DNA from 3 places in the Pseudomonas sp. S3_A03 genome. Region 3 is predicted to be linked to each of the others. Evidence: riboswitches for the same ligand, from Rfam matches in the RefSeq annotation. Region 3 holds a riboswitch; each other region holds the start of a gene.

Region 1 (5,191 bases), 950 kb from region 3:
CACGGCGCAGGCGTGGCAGCAACTGGATCGCCGCCTGGGAACCGGGCACCGGCAACACGTGCGCCGCGCCGTAATACTCGCCGGCGGCCTGCTCCAGGCCGTCGTCGGTTTCCGGCAGGCGCGCCCAAGCGCGTAGCGGTATCTCGGGGATCGGCCAGGGCCAGGGCGCAAGGCCGCTGGAGAGATCCAGCCAGTTGGCCTCGGCAATCCCGTATTGAACCGACGCTTTGCGCAGCCGACCACCGTGTTCAAGCATAGAATTGCGCCCCCGCGCATAGGATCAGCAGCCACAGCCAAACGCCGCGCTGCACCAGTTGCCAGCCTCGTTCGATTGAATCGGCATCCGCCGCCGGGCCTTCGCCCAATGGCGGGCGCTGGTGCAGCTCGCCGTGATAAATCGCCGCACCGCCCAATTCGACGCCCAGTGCGCCGGCCCCGGACGCCATCACCGGCCCCGCGTTGGGGCTGTCCCATGTCGGCCCCTGGGTACGCCAGCATTTGAGCGCCAGGGCGGTTTTGCCCAGCACCGCGTAGGTCAAGGCCACCAGGCGCGCAGGAATGTAGTTCAGTACGTCGTCGATTTTCGCCGCCGCCCAGCCAAAGCGTTCGAAGCGCTCATTGCGATAGCCCCACATGGCGTCGAGGGTATTGCTCAAACGGTAGAGCACCACCCCCGGTACGCCAGCGACCACGAACCAGAACAACGCGGCAAACACCGCATCACTGCCGTTTTCGAGCACCGATTCGGTGGCGGCGCGGGCTACTTCGGTGCTGTCCAGCTCGCTGGTCTGGCGGCTCACCAGGTAACTCACCCGCGTGCGCGCTTCATCCAGGTCATCGCTGCGCAACGCCTGGGCGACAGGCAGTACATGTTCACCCAGGCTGCGCATGCCGAGGGCACAGTACAGCGCCAGAATCTCCAGCGCCCACCCGATAGAGGGCGCCCACGACAGCGCGGTGGCCAGCAGCGTCAACGGCACCACGGCGATAAACCATGCCGTCACGCCATGGCTGCGCCAGCCACGGCCACCGCTATTGAAGCGTTGCTCGATGCGCCCGGCAAAATTGCCGAACGCCACCAGCGGATGCCGACGCCTGGGTTCACCCAGCAGCGCATCCAACGCCACCCCGGCGACACACAGCAAGGCCACACTCATTGACTCGCTCCCCACGTATTCTCATACAACATGTCTTTCAGCGGCCGCGGTTCGGCCCAGCCTTCGAGCTGCAACATCGGTGCCGGATAGAATTCGGCCACCGGCCCCAGGCACAGCACGGCCAGGGGTTTGGCGCCGGGCGGCAGGCCCAGCAGATCGGCCAGGGCCTGGGGGTCGAACAACGATACCCAGCCCATGCCCAGCCCTTCGACACGGGCAGCCAGCCATAGATTCTGGATCGCACAGGACAGCGAAGCCATGTCCATTTCCGGCAAGGTACGGCGGCCGAAAATGTGCCGCTCGCGATCATCCATCAACGCCGCCACCAGTACTTCAGCGCAGTCGTGAATGCCTTCGACCTTGAGCTTCATGAATTCATCGGAACGTTCGCCCAGGGCTTGGGCGGTGCGCACGCGCTCTTCTTCGACCACTTGCTGGATTTGCCCACGCAGGTGGCGGTCGCTGATGCGGATAAAACGCCACGGCTGCATCAAACCCACACTGGGTGCCTGATGCGCGGCCTGGAGCAGGCGATGAAGCAATTCGGGAGCCACCGTACCGCCGCTGAAGTGGCGCATGTCGCGGCGCTCGGCGATGGCGCGGTAGACGGCGTCGCGGTCGGCCGGGGCAAATGCGTTGTCGGTCATGGCCCTATCGAGGGCAAGCCCCTCCCACATTGGGTGCAAACAAGGCGGCGACCGCTGATGGGTTCGATGGGAAATAAAAGTGCACATAAGAGGCTGTCATCCGCCCCTGTCGGTAAACCGCCTCGGCACCGCGCCCACCGTTAGGGCTCAGGCCACGGGCAATCGGCTCGCACTCGGTGCTGGTCAGGGAATGGTGATACGTGTGCCCGCGCAACACGCCTTCCGGCAATTCGACGCTTTGCAGGGCCAGGGCCGCGAGTTTCTTTTGCATCACCGCATCGCCCGGTAAAAGGCCGAGCAGTTCGGCACGGTTGCCGTCGACGTCGGTGAGCGAGTCCAGCAGGTAGAGCATGCCGCCGCATTCGGCGAGCAACGGCTTGCCGGCGGCGTGGTGGGCGCGGATGGCAGCGAGCATCGGGGTATTTTCCGACAGCGCCTGGTGGTGCAGTTCCGGGTAACCACCGGGCAGATAGAGGCTGTCGGCGTCGGGCAGTGCGTGATCATGGATCGGCGAAAAGAAGCTCAACTGAGCCCCCATCGCTCGCAGCAGGTCGAGGCTGGCGCCGTAGGTGAACGCGAAGGCTTCGTCACGGGCGACGGCGATGCGCACGCCCTTGAGCAATGGCTCCGCCTCGATCACCTGCGGTGCGGCGAAGGCCACCGGCGGCGGCAGCGCGACTTTGCAACTACCGCCCAGGGCTTGGGCGGCGGCGTCCAGGCGCACATCGAGATCATTCAATTCGCTGGCCTGCACCAGCCCCAGGTGACGGCTGGGCAGCTCGATACCGGTCTCACGTGACAACGCGCCGTACCAGCGCAGGCCTTCGGTGAGGCTGCCTTCGAGCAACTGCGCATGGCGCAGCGTGCCGACGCGGTTGGCCAGTACCCCGGCAAACGGCAGGTCCGGCTGATAGCGCGCCAGGCCCAATGCCAGCGCGCCAAAGGTCTGGGCCATGGCGGTGCCGTCGATCACGCCCAACACCGGCACGCCGAAGTGCCGCGCCAGGTCGGCGCTGGACGGCGTGCCGTCGAACAGGCCCATCACGCCCTCGATCAGGATCAGGTCCGCCTCCCCCGCCGCTTCCCATAACAAGCGGCGACTTTCCTGCTCGCCCACCATCCACATGTCCAATTGATAAACCGGCGCACCGCTGGCGCGCTCATGGATCATCGGGTCCAGAAAGTCCGGGCCGCATTTGAACACGCGCACGTTGCGCCCCAGGTTACGATGCAAACGGGCGAGCGCGGCGGTGACGGTGGTTTTGCCCTGGCCGGACGCCGGAGCGGCGATCAATACAGCCGGGCAATGACGGGGCGGGTTCACAGTTCGACGCCCTTCTGTGCCTTGATACCGGCCTGGAACGCATGCTTGAGCATGCCCATTTCAGTGACGGTGTCGCCCATTTCGATCAACTCGGGCTTGGCGCCACGGCCGGTGACGACCACGTGTTGCATCGGTGGGCGGGCTTGCAGGTCGCTCAGAACATGATCGAGGTCGAGGTAGCCATGCTTGAGGGCAATATTGAGCTCATCCAGCACCACCAGGCCAATGGACGGGTCTTGCAGTAATTGGCGCGACACGGCCCAGGCGGCTTCGGCGGCGGCAATATCGCGCTGCCGGTCCTGGGTTTCCCAAGTGAAGCCTTCGCCCATCACGTGAAAGCGCACTTGCTCGGGGGAAACGGCGGAAAAACAATTCTTCGCCGGTACTGTTACGCCCCTTGATGAACTGCACCACGCCGCACTGCATGCCATGGCCCATGGCGCGGGCGAGCATGCCGAATGCCGAGCTGCTCTTGCCTTTGCCATTACCGGTGAGCACCAATAGCAAGCCGCATTCATTGGGTGAATTGGCGATGCGCTCGTCAATCACGGCTTTTTTGCGCAGCATGCGTGCCAGGTGGCGTTCATCGCGGTCGGGGGTATCGGTCATGGCAGCTCTCCGTTGGGGCTGAACAAAAACGGCGGGCAGGGAAAAGAAAAAACAGACAGCCAAGCATCGCCCACCGTGATGCTGTTGGATGATCCTGGCCGGTCTCCGGGCTCATGAGTGGCGTTCTGAAGCGAACAGGCCGACGCTGCGCCTTCCCATATCGCGAGCGATACAGTGGCTCAATGCAGGGTCTTGACTCATTTACCGTTGCGGGGGCAGCGCCGGAATTGCGGCGGCGCTGTGTATAAGCGCGCTCACTCACCGGCTTCCCTGTTTCACTCTGTCGACCCACGGGTCACAGAGCACCTGGAACAAGCGGCGAAGGTTAGTGGGTTGGAGGGCTAGCTGCAAGCGTCAAGCCTAAAGCTACAAGCAGGCATTGCGCCGTCTTGCAGCTTTAAGCGTGCAACGTGGCATTGATTCTAAGGATTACGCGCCAGATTGCCCGGCAATACGCGCTTGGCACTCAGGTAAGCATTCTGCCAATACGCTTTGGACAGGGTGTCCAGTTTCACCGTGCCACCGGTTTGCGGCGCATGGACAAAGCGACCTTCACCCACGTAGATCCCAGCATGGCTGACCTGCGAGCCACCACCGGTGGCGAAGAACAATAGGTCGCCGGTTTGCAGGTTCTGCTCGCTCACATCCTGGGCGCGCATCACGATCAGCTCGCGCGTGGTGCGTGGCAGGGAAATGCCGGCGGCGTCGCGGTAGACGAAGCCGATCAGGCCGCTGCAATCAAAACCGGAGTCCGGCGTGTTACCGCCCCAGCGATAAGGCGTGCCGACCAGGCCCAGCGCACGAAAGAGCACGTCTTCGGCAGCAGGCGAAAAGTTCTGGGTGGAATAATTGAACACCGGCTTGGGCTTGACCGCGATGGGCGCAGGCGGCGGTGTGCGGCTGGCGCAGGCGCTGAGAAGCGCGGCGCAAACAATTAGAATCAGGCGGGCCGAGGTCGACATGTGCAGAACAATCCTGGTCTGGATGCGGCTTTCGCTGCCGAACGCTGAAAACCAGAACGCGCAAGCAAAGCTCGCGCGAACGGGTTACAACAATATCCAGGGATTCTAGCGCTTACGCGTCAAACTTCAAGTATCACTTTAAGTTTACTTACTGGCGGTAACCGTAGTCGGGGCCATGGCGAGTGCGCGCTTGGCTTCGATGAAGGTTTTGCTCCAGTAGCTGTCACCCAGGCTGTCGACTCGCACACCGCCACTGCGACGGCTGCTGGAGTGGATAAACTGGTTGTCACCCAAGTAGATACCGGCGTGACTGACACGACCACGGCCTGCCGTACTGAAGAAAAGCAGATCACCGGGCTTGAGGTTGTTGCGTGCGACCAACGGTGCTTTCACGTTGATCATTTCGCGCGTGGAGCGTGGCAGGTTCATGCCGGCTTCTTCGCGAAACAGATAGCCGATAAAACCGCTGCAATCGAAACCGGCTTCGGAGGT
Region 2 (5,191 bases), 640 kb from region 3:
CGCGTGCGACGTGGCGGTGGTGTCGGTGGATTATCGGCTGGCGGTGGATACGCCGGTTGAAGGGCTGTTGGAGGACTGCCTGGCGGCGGCGCATTGGTTGCTCGCCGAGGAAGAGTTTGCGCATTTGCCGGTGGTCTTCGTCGGCGAATCGGCCGGCGGGCATCTGGCGGCGGCGACGTTGCTGGTGTTCAAACAATGGCCAGAGTTGCTCAAACGGGTAAGCGGTGCGGTGTTGTATTACGGCGTTTACGATTTGACTGGCACACCGAGCGTGCGCCAGGCCGGGCCGAGCACGTTATTGCTGGACGGGCCGGGGATGGTCGAGGCGTTGCGCTTGCTCACGCCGGGATTAAGTGATGAACAGCGCAGGCAACCGCCGTTGTCGCCGTTGTATGGCGACTTTGAAGGTATGCCGCCAGCGTTGATGTTCGTGGGCGAGTTGGACCCGCTCAGGGACGACACGTTGCTCATTGCTGAACGATGGCCGCAGGCCGAGGCCCATCTGCTGCCGGAGTCGGCGCACGGGTTCATTCATTTTCCGGTGGCGATGGCGGATGAGGTGTTGGGGTATGGCCGAAGGTGGATCACGAAACGTATCAATGGCGAACAATAAAGCCGTTCGCCACAACGGCTGATCGGCATGATTTAAAAGGCTAGGCAGGCGGAAAGTCCTTATAGCACTTTGGCAGGTATCCCCAGATTCTCAGCACACATATCCACCCATTTTTCAGGCCGCCATTAGTGAAGTTTGGCCAGACGTGACGGTCGGCGGGCGCATGGTGGGCTGTTTGTTGTGGGTTTCCCAGCGCTGATCTTTGCTGCCCGACGGCATGGTCGCTCAGTTAGAGCGCAACCGCAGTATTTGCGCCCCATCAAACGGGTCCGTCAGGTAGTGCCCCTGCACGCCGAACGTGTCCTGCAGGCGTTGCGGTGTGAGTACATCCATCGGCTTGCCCAGCGCCACCAATCGCCCGCGATCCAGCACGGCCAACCGATCACAGGTCAGTGCCTGGTTGAGATCGTGCAGCGCAATCAATGTCGTCACCGGCAGCGCCTGGACGCCTTTCAAAATCGCCAGTTGATGCTGGATATCCAGATGGTTGGTCGGCTCATCCAGCAACAGAATCTGTGGCCGTTGCGCCAGGGCACGGGCGATGTGCACGCGTTGGCGCTCGCCGCCGGAGAGGCTGCGCCAGGCGCGTTGGCTCAGGTGGGTGGCGTCCACGTCGTGCAGGGCCTGGCGCACGATTGTGTCGTGGTCGTGTGACCATGGGCTCAGCGCCGACAGCCAGGGTGTGCGGCCCAGCGCCACGGCGTCGAACACGCGGATCGCGTCGTCGGTGTCGGCCTGCTGCTCCACCACCGCCAACTGTTGCGCGATGGTGCGGCGCGAGAGGTCGCCCAGGCGTTGGCCGCCCAGTCGCACCTCGCCGCTGGCGGGCGTACGCAAGCCCGCCAGCAGTTTGAGCAGGGTGGATTTGCCGGAACCGTTCGGGCCGACGATGCCCAAGGTTTCACCCAGGTTTACCTCCAGGTGAATCTCGCGCAGCAACTCGGCCTCGCGCACCTTGAAGCCCAGGCCCGTGCAACTGAGCACTGTCATCGGGCATTCCTCCGGCCGATCAGGATCAGCGCAAACACCGGCGCGCCGACCAGCGCCGTGACCACGCCCACCGGGATCACCTGGCCCTTGATCAAGGTGCGCGATAGCACATCGGCCGCGATCAGGAACAAGGCGCCGCCCAACGCACTGGCCGGCAGCAGTCGCGAGTGCCCGGTGCCGAGCAACAAGCGCACGGCGTGGGGGATCACCAGGCCGACAAAGCCAATGGAGCCGACAATCGACACCATCACCGCGGTGACCAGCGCGGCGCAGCCCACCAGCACAAACTGTACGCGGCGCACCGCAATGCCGAGGGACGCCGCCGAGTCGCTGCCGAAGGTAAACGCATCCAGCGCACGCCGGTGCCACAGGCGCACGGCCAAGCCCGCCACGGCGACCGGCACCGCCAGCCACACCGACGGCCAGCGCACGCCGCTGAGGTTGCCGAGCAGCCAGAACAGGATGCCGCGCGCCTGTTCCGAGCTGGCGGACTTGGTGATCAGGAATGCGGTGAGCGCATTGAACAGCTGCGAGCCGGCGATGCCCGCGAGGATGATCTGCCCGGTGCCGCTCATGGAGCCACTGGCCCGCGCCAATAAAATCACCAGGGCGAATGCCGCCATGGCCCCGACAAACGCGCCGGCCGACAGCGAAACCAAGCCGCCGCCCACGCCCATCAACGCCACCAGCACCGCGCCGGTCGAGGCGCCGGCGCTGATGCCCAACAAGTACGGGTCGGCCAACGGGTTACGCAACAACGATTGCAGAATCACCCCGCAGGTGGCCAGCCCGGCGCCGCAGGCGGCGGCGACCAGGGTGCGCGTGAGGCGGTAGTTCCACACCACGCCTTCGTCGATGGGGTCCAGCAGGTAGCCGGCGTTCCACAGTTTATTGGCGAGCACCTGCAACACCACCTGCGGTTCGATGGCGGTTTCGCCGATGGCCACGCCGGCGAGGACGGCGGCCAGCAGCAGCGCGAGGGCGAGTAGGGTACGGATCATTTGGGCAGGTTGTAGCCGTCGATGGCCGCGGCCAGTTGTTCAAGGCCATCAAAGGTGCGCAGGCTTGCCTGCAGCGCCAGGGCATCGAGGATGATGATGCGGTTGTTTTTTACCGCGTCCATGTTGCGCGTGACCGGGTCGCTGCGCAGGAAGGCGAGTTTCTTTTCATGGTCGTCGGCGGGGTAGCGGCGGCGGTCCATGCGGGCGATCACCAGGAAGGTCGGGTTGGCTTTGGCGAGGGTCTCCCAGCCGACGGCGGGCCACTCTTCATCGGACTGCACCACGTTGTGCAAACCGAGGGTTTCCAACATGAATTCGGGAACGCCCTTGTGCCCGGCCACATAAGGGTCGCTGGCCATCTCGGCGCTGGAGAACCAGACCAGTGCGCTGGCGTGTTTCAAGCCCTTGCCTTGCGCGGTGGCGACGGATTTGGCCAGGCGCGCTTTGAGTTCGTCGTTCAGTTGTTGGCCGCGATCCTGCACGTCGAAGATCTGCGCCAGTTGGTGGATGCTTTTGTAGATCGTCTCGATGCGGAACGGCTCCAGCCGCGTGCCGTCGGCGCCGACCAGGTTGTCTTTGCCTTCACAGTCGGAGGGCAGCAGGTAGGTGGGGATTTGCAATTCATGGAACTGCTCGCGCGTGCCCACCACCCCTTGCGCGCCGACCACCCATTCCAGCTCGGCCGCCACCAGTTGCGGGCGCTTGGCGATCACCGCTTCAAAGCTCGGCTCGTTGTTGGCCAGGCGGTCGATGCCGTCGTTCTGCGCCTTGAACGGCGCCAACACGCTGTTGAACCACAGCGAGGTGCCGACCACTTTGTCACCCACGCCCAGGGCGTAGAGCATTTCGGTGGCGGCCTGGCCGATGGTCACGCTGCGCTCGGGGGCGTGCTGGAAGGTCACGGTGCTGCCGCAGTTTTCGACCGCCAGCGGGTAATGAGTGGGCGCCGCTTGGGCCAGGGCACATAAGCCCAGCCCGGCGATCAGGGCGGTAACGCGTGGCAGCATGGGGCAATCTCCGTGTGAACCGTACGTGCAGCAGGGGCGTTACGGCTCGGAAATACGCCCTCGAACGCTGCCGCTCGGGCAGGCGAGGATGTCCTTCCCGGACACCCCGCCGGTGAGTGATGTTGCTGGGCCGGCAGGTCTCCTGACTGATGCGTCGTCGCCTCGCTCCGGCCTTCCCGGACGGTGTCCAGTGGCATGAAGGAGCAGGCTCGGCATCTACAGTTGCGGGGGCAGTTTCGATTGGCGCCGCGTGCGGCGTTTCGAATTCCCTATTAGTCCCGTTTGGGAACCGGCGCGGTATGGTAGTCCATCTTGGGCGCTGGGTGGAGGTACAATTCGGGTCCGTCCATAACCAACCCAAGGAAGGCCATGTTGATACGTCTGGGAATAGTGCCACTGTTGTTTTGCATGAGCGCACACGCCGCTGACCCTGCGCTCGCCCGCTACACCGACGCGATCGGCGACAGGGCCCGCGCCATCGCCCAGTTGGATGACGCAACCATTCTTGCCGAGGAAGCCAAACTGGCGCCCATCGCCAGTGACCTGTTGCGCAAGGTCGCGCCGCTGATCCGCAAGGGCGGCACCGGCACTGCGGTCCAGGAATTTTTACTCGACCAGTACGCACAGCACGGCTGGCTGCCGATGATGTTCGGTTATCGCGGCTACCCGGCAGCGGTGGCGGTGTCGGTGAATAACCAGGTGAGCGCCGCGCCGCCCACCGATGTGCCGTTCCCGGACGCGGCGCTGGTAAAAGTGGAGTTGATCGCGGCATCGGCGCAGGCCCATGTTGCTCAGGTCTGGACGTTTGCCACACCCAATGCCACCCCGGCGCAACGCCAATTGCTGATGACTGCGCGCCGTGCGCTGGCCAACGGAGTCGCCCACGTTCAGGGCGGCGAGCGGCTGGCCAATGTGGGGGCGGCGATACAACAGGAACTGGACGCGGGCCATGCCGTCGCGGTGCGTGAGTTTGCGGGCTATGCCATGGGGCAGGCGCGCATACAAAAGCCGCAAGTGCTCGGTTACAAGGTCGAGGGTGACAGCCCGTTGATGCAACCCGGGCAAGTGCTCAACGTGTATGTGATCGCCAAGGCGGGCACCGTTGGTGTGAGGTATCAGCCACCGGACTTTTGGAGCCTGCTCTCCACGGACGGTGCCGACGGCGTGATGTTGTCGGCGATGGTCGAGGTGACGGCAGATGGGCACCGGCTGCTTAGCCGGATGCTGGATTGATGCGCTGTACCGCCCTGCGAATGCTTGGGCGATGGGGTGATACGCAGTGATGGCTCAATGATATTATTTGCCGCGCCCTTTCGATTCGCCCCCAGGCACTGGATGCCCACACCCGCAGCCAGTTAAACGCACGCCTGACTGACCGCACCGCGGCCTATATCACAACCAGCAATCAGTCGTTCCGGGCGGCCACGGACGCCCACATTAACCGCATGGCCTTGATGGATCGCCAATACGATGTCTGCGCACGCCACCCGGATTGCTGGGATGCACCAGTCAAGCACTAGCCTCGATACGTCATACACAGGGAGTCAGTCATGAATGCTGATCAATGGATTGTTTTGTTC
Region 3 (5,191 bases):
CCAGGGCTCGGCCAGGGCGCAGTCCAGCGGGTCAAAGCCCAGCTCGAACGCCTTGGCCAACACCCGCAGCACGCTCGATTGCGGGCCACGGCCATCCCCACGGGGAATACGCAGCAAGGCCAGCAAGGTATCAATGCGCAGACGGCCTTGGGGCGACTCGCCAAAGATATGCAGGCCGTCGCGGATCTGCGACTCCTTCAAGTCACACAGGTAGGTGTCCAGGCGCGGCAGCCAGATGGCGGCATCGGCATCGGCGTCGCCGTCCAGTTCAAGCTCCTGGTCGATACGGGTTTCGCGCACCAGCTTGAGAATGTCTTTTTGCAGCTCACGGGCGCGGCGCGGGTCGAGCAATTGAGCTTCGTAGTACTCGTCCGCCAACAGCTCCAGGTTACGCAGCGGGCCATAGGTTTCGGCGCGGGTCAGCGGCGGCATCAGGTGGTCGATGATCACCGCCTGGGTGCGCCGCTTGGCCTGGGCGCCCTCGCCCGGATCGTTGACGATAAACGGGTAGATATTCGGCAGCGGCCCCAGCAGCGCGTCGGGCCAGCAGTTTTCCGACAAGCCCACGCCCTTGCCCGGCAGCCACTCGAGGTTACCGTGCTTGCCCACGTGAATCACGCCATGGGCGCCGTAGGTGTGGCGCAACCAAAAATAGAACGCCAGGTAACCATGCGGCGGCACCAGGTCCGGGTCGTGGTACACCGCACTGGCATCCACCTGGTAACCCCGCGCCGGTTGAATGCCGACAAAAGTCAGGCCCAGGCGCAGCCCGGCAATCATCAGGCGGCCATCCCGAAACATCGGGTCGTTGTGGGGCGTACCCCAGCGCTCCAGCACGGCCTGGCGATTGGCCTCGGGCAAGCGCAGGAACATCGCCTCGTAGTCATCCAGGCCCAGGCTTTGATGGCAAGGGCGCAGGTCAAGGCTGTCCAGATCATTGGTGACGCCACCGAGCAGCTCATGGATCAATGCCGTGCCGCTGTCCGGCAATGCATCCGGCAGCGAATACCCTTCGGCTTGCAGCGCCCGCAGGATATTCAGCGCCGCCGCCGGGGTGTCCAGGCCCACACCGTTGCCGATGCGCCCGTCGCGGGTCGGGTAATTGGCAAGGATCAGCGCGATGCGCTTGTCTGCATTCGGTACCCGCGCCAACTCGACCCAGCGCCGTGCCAGTTCGGCGACAAAATCCATGCGCTCGGGCGCTGCGCGGTAGCACACCACGTCAGACTGGCTGCGCTCGCTGCGCCAGGCCAGGTCTTTGAAGCTGATGGGGCGGCTGATGATGCGCCCATCCAGCTCCGGCAAAGCGATGTGCATGGCCAAATCGCGCGGGCCCAGGCCCTGTTCGCTGGCCTGCCAGCCGGGCCTGTTGTCTTGGGCGCAAATGGCCTGGATCACCGGGATATTGCGGCGAAACGGGCGCAGGTGCGGAGCTTCGGGGCTTGATTGAGCAAAGCCGGTGGTGTTGAGAATCAGCGCCGCGCCGACCTCGTCCAGCAGGTCCTCGACCACCGTCAGGCAACCGGGCTCTTTCAGGCTGGCCACCGCCATCGGCAACGGGTTCAGGCCCGCCACCTGCAAGCGTTGGCAGAACACGTCGATAAAACCGGTATTCGCCGCCTGCAAATGCGAACGGTAGAACAACACCGCGACCACGGGCCGTTCGGCATGCCAATCGGCCTGCCAGTCATTGAGCCGGGCGTTGGCTTTACGCGGGTGATAGATCGCGGTGCGCGCCAGGGGTTGCGGCTCGGCCCACGGGTAATCACGGCCCAGATAACCGCTGGCCAGGCAGCGATAGAAATCCAGCGCATTGCCCAAGCCGCCCTGACGCAGGAATTGCCACAGGCGCTCGCGTTGCTCGGCGTTGACCGTGCTGAGACCACTGAGCTCGGGGTCGGGACGATCATCGCCCGGCACCAGGATCAGCGTGACGCCGCGCTCGGCCAACGCCACCAGACGTTCGATGCCGTAACGCCAATAAGCGATGCCGCCATGCAACGAAATCAGGATGACCTTGGCGTGGCGCAGCACTTCGTCAACGTAGAGGTCGACCGAGGCGTGGTTCTGCACCTGCATCGGGTTGGCCAGGCGCAGGCTGGGGTAATCCTCGGGCAGTTGCTGCGCCGCTTCGGCCAGCAGCGCCAGGCTCGAATCGCCGCTACACAGGATCACCAGTTCGGCGGGGGTTTGACCAAGGTCGGCAATATTGTCGTCCGCGACGAAACCACCGGGCTGAGTCCTGAGCAGGTGCATGGGTTAAGCGCTGAGCGCGGCGCGCAATTGCGCTTCAAGGGCAGCGGCATCCAGCTCCTGGCCGATCAGCACCAGGCGCGTAATGCGCGCTTCGTCTGCGCCCCAGGCGCGGTCGAAATGCTTGTCAAAACGCGTGCCCACGCCCTGGATCAGCAGGCGCATCGGCTTGTTGGGGATCGCGGCGAACCCTTTGATGCGCAGGATGCCGTGTTGCACCACCAGTTGGGTCAGGGCGTCGAGCAGCAGCGCTTCGTCGGCTTGCGGCAGGTCGATGGAGATCGAATCAAACGCATCGTGGTCGTGATCGTCTTCGCCTTCATGGTGGTGATCGTGATGGCTGTGGCGACCATCGATGTGCTCCTCGGAGCCGGCACCCAGGCCGATCAGCACGTCGAGCGGCAGGCGACCGCTGCTCGCTTCAATGACCTTGACGGCCGGCGGCAGCTCTTCGGCGACTTCCAGGCGTACGCGGGCCAGGTCTTCAGGGCTGATCAGATCGCACTTGTTGAGGATGACCAGGTCGGCGCTGGCCAGTTGGTCGGCGAACAACTCGTGCAGCGGCGACTCGTGGTCCAGGTTCGGGTCGAGTTTGCGCTGGGCGTCGACCTGGTCCGGGAACGCGGCAAAGGTGCCGGCGGCCACGGCTGGGCTGTCGACCACGGTGATCACCGCGTCGACCGTGCAGGCGCTGCGGATTTCCGGCCACTGGAACGCTTGCACCAGCGGTTTTGGCAGGGCCAGGCCCGAGGTTTCGATGAGGATATGGTCGAGGTCGCCACGACGGGCCACCAGTTCGCGCATCACCGGGAAGAACTCTTCCTGCACCGTGCAGCACAGGCAGCCGTTGGCCAATTCGTAGACACGGCCGTTGGCTTCTTCTTCGGTGCAACCGATGGAGCACTGCTTGAGGATTTCACCGTCGATACCCAGCTCGCCGAATTCGTTGACGATCACCGCGATACGACGGCCCTGGGCGTTGTCGAGCATATGGCGCAGCAAGGTGGTTTTGCCCGAGCCGAGGAAGCCGGTAACGATGGTGACGGGAAGTTTGGCCAGTGTTTTCATCGGATGCCCTTTTGGGGCGGGCATACGGGACGATTGGCCCTGCAACAGCGCGCAGCAGCGGATTTCGTCACCGGATCACCCCGCCCGGTTGAATTGGAAAATCGGTTGCGAGGCAGGTCTCCTGGCTTGGGGCTTGCGGGCCGTACGACCGGCGCCGGCTGCGCCTTCCCGCCTGATCGGCAGTGGCATGGCAGTCGGTAAACCCTTCACAGTTGCGGGGGCAGCCGCGGCTTGAACCGCGTTCCCTTCTTAGCTTCGGCCTGAGCCGAAGAACCTCGAAGGGTGCAAGGCTACAGGGGCTCGGTCAATTTGACTACCGCCGCTCTGCATGCTTTCCTACAAGCCTTGTTTCGGGTGCCCTTCACAGGGTGAAACGGGAAACCGGTACGTCATATCCGTATGGCAAGTCCGGTGCTGCCCCCGCAACGGTAAGCGAGCGAAGCGTCAGATCCACTGTGCCTGTACGGCATGGGAAGGCGATGCTTTATAGACCCAGTGTCCCTCGCAAGCCCGGAGACCGGCCCGAAAACTTCAGATAACAAACCCGCGGTGGGCGGGCGCTGTTCAGAACCCTGTGGGCCTGGCTCGCGGGGTTTTCATGCGCTCGTTTCACCCTGACACCTGAAAGGGACGCGCCATGTCGATCATCAGCAGCACCTCGCACACCGCCAGCAGCACCTCCACCCTGAGCCAACGCCTGAGCGCCGCTATCGGCGCGTCGATCCTCGGTGCGTGCCTGGTGTATTTCGCCGGTTTCTCGCACATTGAGGCGGTGCACAACGCTGCCCACGATACCCGCCACAGCGCCGCGTTCCCGTGCCATTGAGACCTGCCGACATGATCAAGCGTATTGCGCAAACCGCAGGGTTCAGCGGCCTGTTGGCCGCCCTGCTGCTGACCCTGCTGCAAAGCTTCTGGGTTGCCCCGCTGATTCTGCAGGCGGAAACCTTTGAAAAAGCCCCGGCCGCCACAGAGGTTGTGCATGAGCACGCCGCCGGCGCTGCCGCGCACACCCATGACGCCGAAGCCTGGGAGCCGGAAGACGGCTGGCAGCGCGTGCTCTCGACCACGGGCGCCAACCTGGTGGTAGCCGTCGGTTTTGCGCTGATGCTGGCTGGCCTTTACACCTTGCGCACGCCGACTCGCACCGCCCAAGGCCTGCTGTGGGGCTTGGCGGGTTACGCGACCTTTGTGCTGGCGCCAACCCTCGGCCTGCCACCGGAGTTGCCGGGCACTGCCGCCGCTGACTTGGCGCTACGCCAGGCATGGTGGATCGGCACCGCCGCCTCTACTGCCGCCGGTATTGCGCTGATCGTTTTCGGCCGCAATGGGCTGCTCAAAGTGCTGGGCGCAGCCATCCTCGCGGTGCCGCACCTACTCGGCGCGCCGCAGCCGCTAGTGCATTCAATGCTCGCGCCGCAAGCCCTGGAGGCGCAGTTCAAGATCGCCTCGCAGCTGACCAATATGGCGTTCTGGCTGGCCCTGGGCCTGATCAGCGCCTGGCTGTTCCGTCGCAACCGCGATGATCGCTACTCGGCATGACCTACGTGGTCGGCCTGGGCTGCCAGCGCGGTTGTGATGCAGCCACCCTGTTGGGCCTGTTTGATGCGGCCCTCGCCGAGGGCGGCGTCGAGCGTCACCGTGTCATGGCACTGGCCAGCATCGACCGTAAACAAAACGAGCCGGGGCTACTCGCCCTGGCCCGATGGCTCGACCTGCCCTTGCGGTGCTTCAGCGCCGGGCAACTGGCCGTTTATGAAGCGCGGCTGAGCCATAAATCCGCAGTTGCCTTCGCCCATACCGGCTGTTACGGCATCGCCGAAAGCGCCGCCCTGGCCCTGGCCGAACAGCTCTGCGGCGGCCCTGCCCG

The links. Region 3 has a riboswitch for cobalamin ahead of cobW (cobalamin biosynthesis protein CobW). Riboswitches for the same ligand answer to the same signal wherever they lie in the genome.
Region 1: another riboswitch for cobalamin. It lies ahead of cobO (cob(I)yrinic acid a,c-diamide adenosyltransferase); the one in region 3 lies ahead of cobW (cobalamin biosynthesis protein CobW).
Region 2: another riboswitch for cobalamin. It lies ahead of AB4O25_RS09370 (ABC transporter substrate-binding protein); the one in region 3 lies ahead of cobW (cobalamin biosynthesis protein CobW).

The regions. Positions count from the first base shown of each region.
Region 1 covers NZ_CP162753.1:2,382,388-2,387,578, forward strand. Annotated here, with positions in the region: gene cobD (threonine-phosphate decarboxylase CobD) at 1-256, opposite strand, end outside; gene cbiB (adenosylcobinamide-phosphate synthase CbiB) at 249-1,157, opposite strand; gene bluB (5,6-dimethylbenzimidazole synthase) at 1,154-1,804, opposite strand; gene AB4O25_RS10745 (cobyrinate a,c-diamide synthase) at 1,809-3,128, opposite strand; partial or broken gene cobO (cob(I)yrinic acid a,c-diamide adenosyltransferase) at 3,125-3,737, opposite strand; cobalamin riboswitch at 3,817-4,062, opposite strand; gene AB4O25_RS10755 (C40 family peptidase) at 4,160-4,699, opposite strand; gene AB4O25_RS10760 (C40 family peptidase) at 4,844-5,191, opposite strand, start outside.
Region 2 covers NZ_CP162753.1:2,076,790-2,081,980, reverse strand. Annotated here, with positions in the region: gene AB4O25_RS09385 (alpha/beta hydrolase) at 1-613, shown strand, start outside; gene AB4O25_RS09380 (ABC transporter ATP-binding protein) at 839-1,603, opposite strand; gene AB4O25_RS09375 (FecCD family ABC transporter permease) at 1,600-2,604, opposite strand; gene AB4O25_RS09370 (ABC transporter substrate-binding protein) at 2,601-3,611, opposite strand; cobalamin riboswitch at 3,727-3,920, opposite strand; gene AB4O25_RS09365 (M24 family metallopeptidase) at 3,981-4,844, shown strand; gene AB4O25_RS09360 (hypothetical protein) at 5,162-5,191, shown strand, end outside.
Region 3 covers NZ_CP162753.1:1,434,200-1,439,390, forward strand. Annotated here, with positions in the region: gene cobN (cobaltochelatase subunit CobN) at 1-2,256, opposite strand, end outside; gene cobW (cobalamin biosynthesis protein CobW) at 2,260-3,321, opposite strand; cobalamin riboswitch at 3,416-3,614, opposite strand; cobalamin riboswitch at 3,657-3,861, shown strand; gene AB4O25_RS06275 (CbtB domain-containing protein) at 3,959-4,147, shown strand; gene AB4O25_RS06280 (CbtA family protein) at 4,159-4,863, shown strand; gene AB4O25_RS06285 (cobalamin biosynthesis protein) at 4,860-5,191, shown strand, end outside.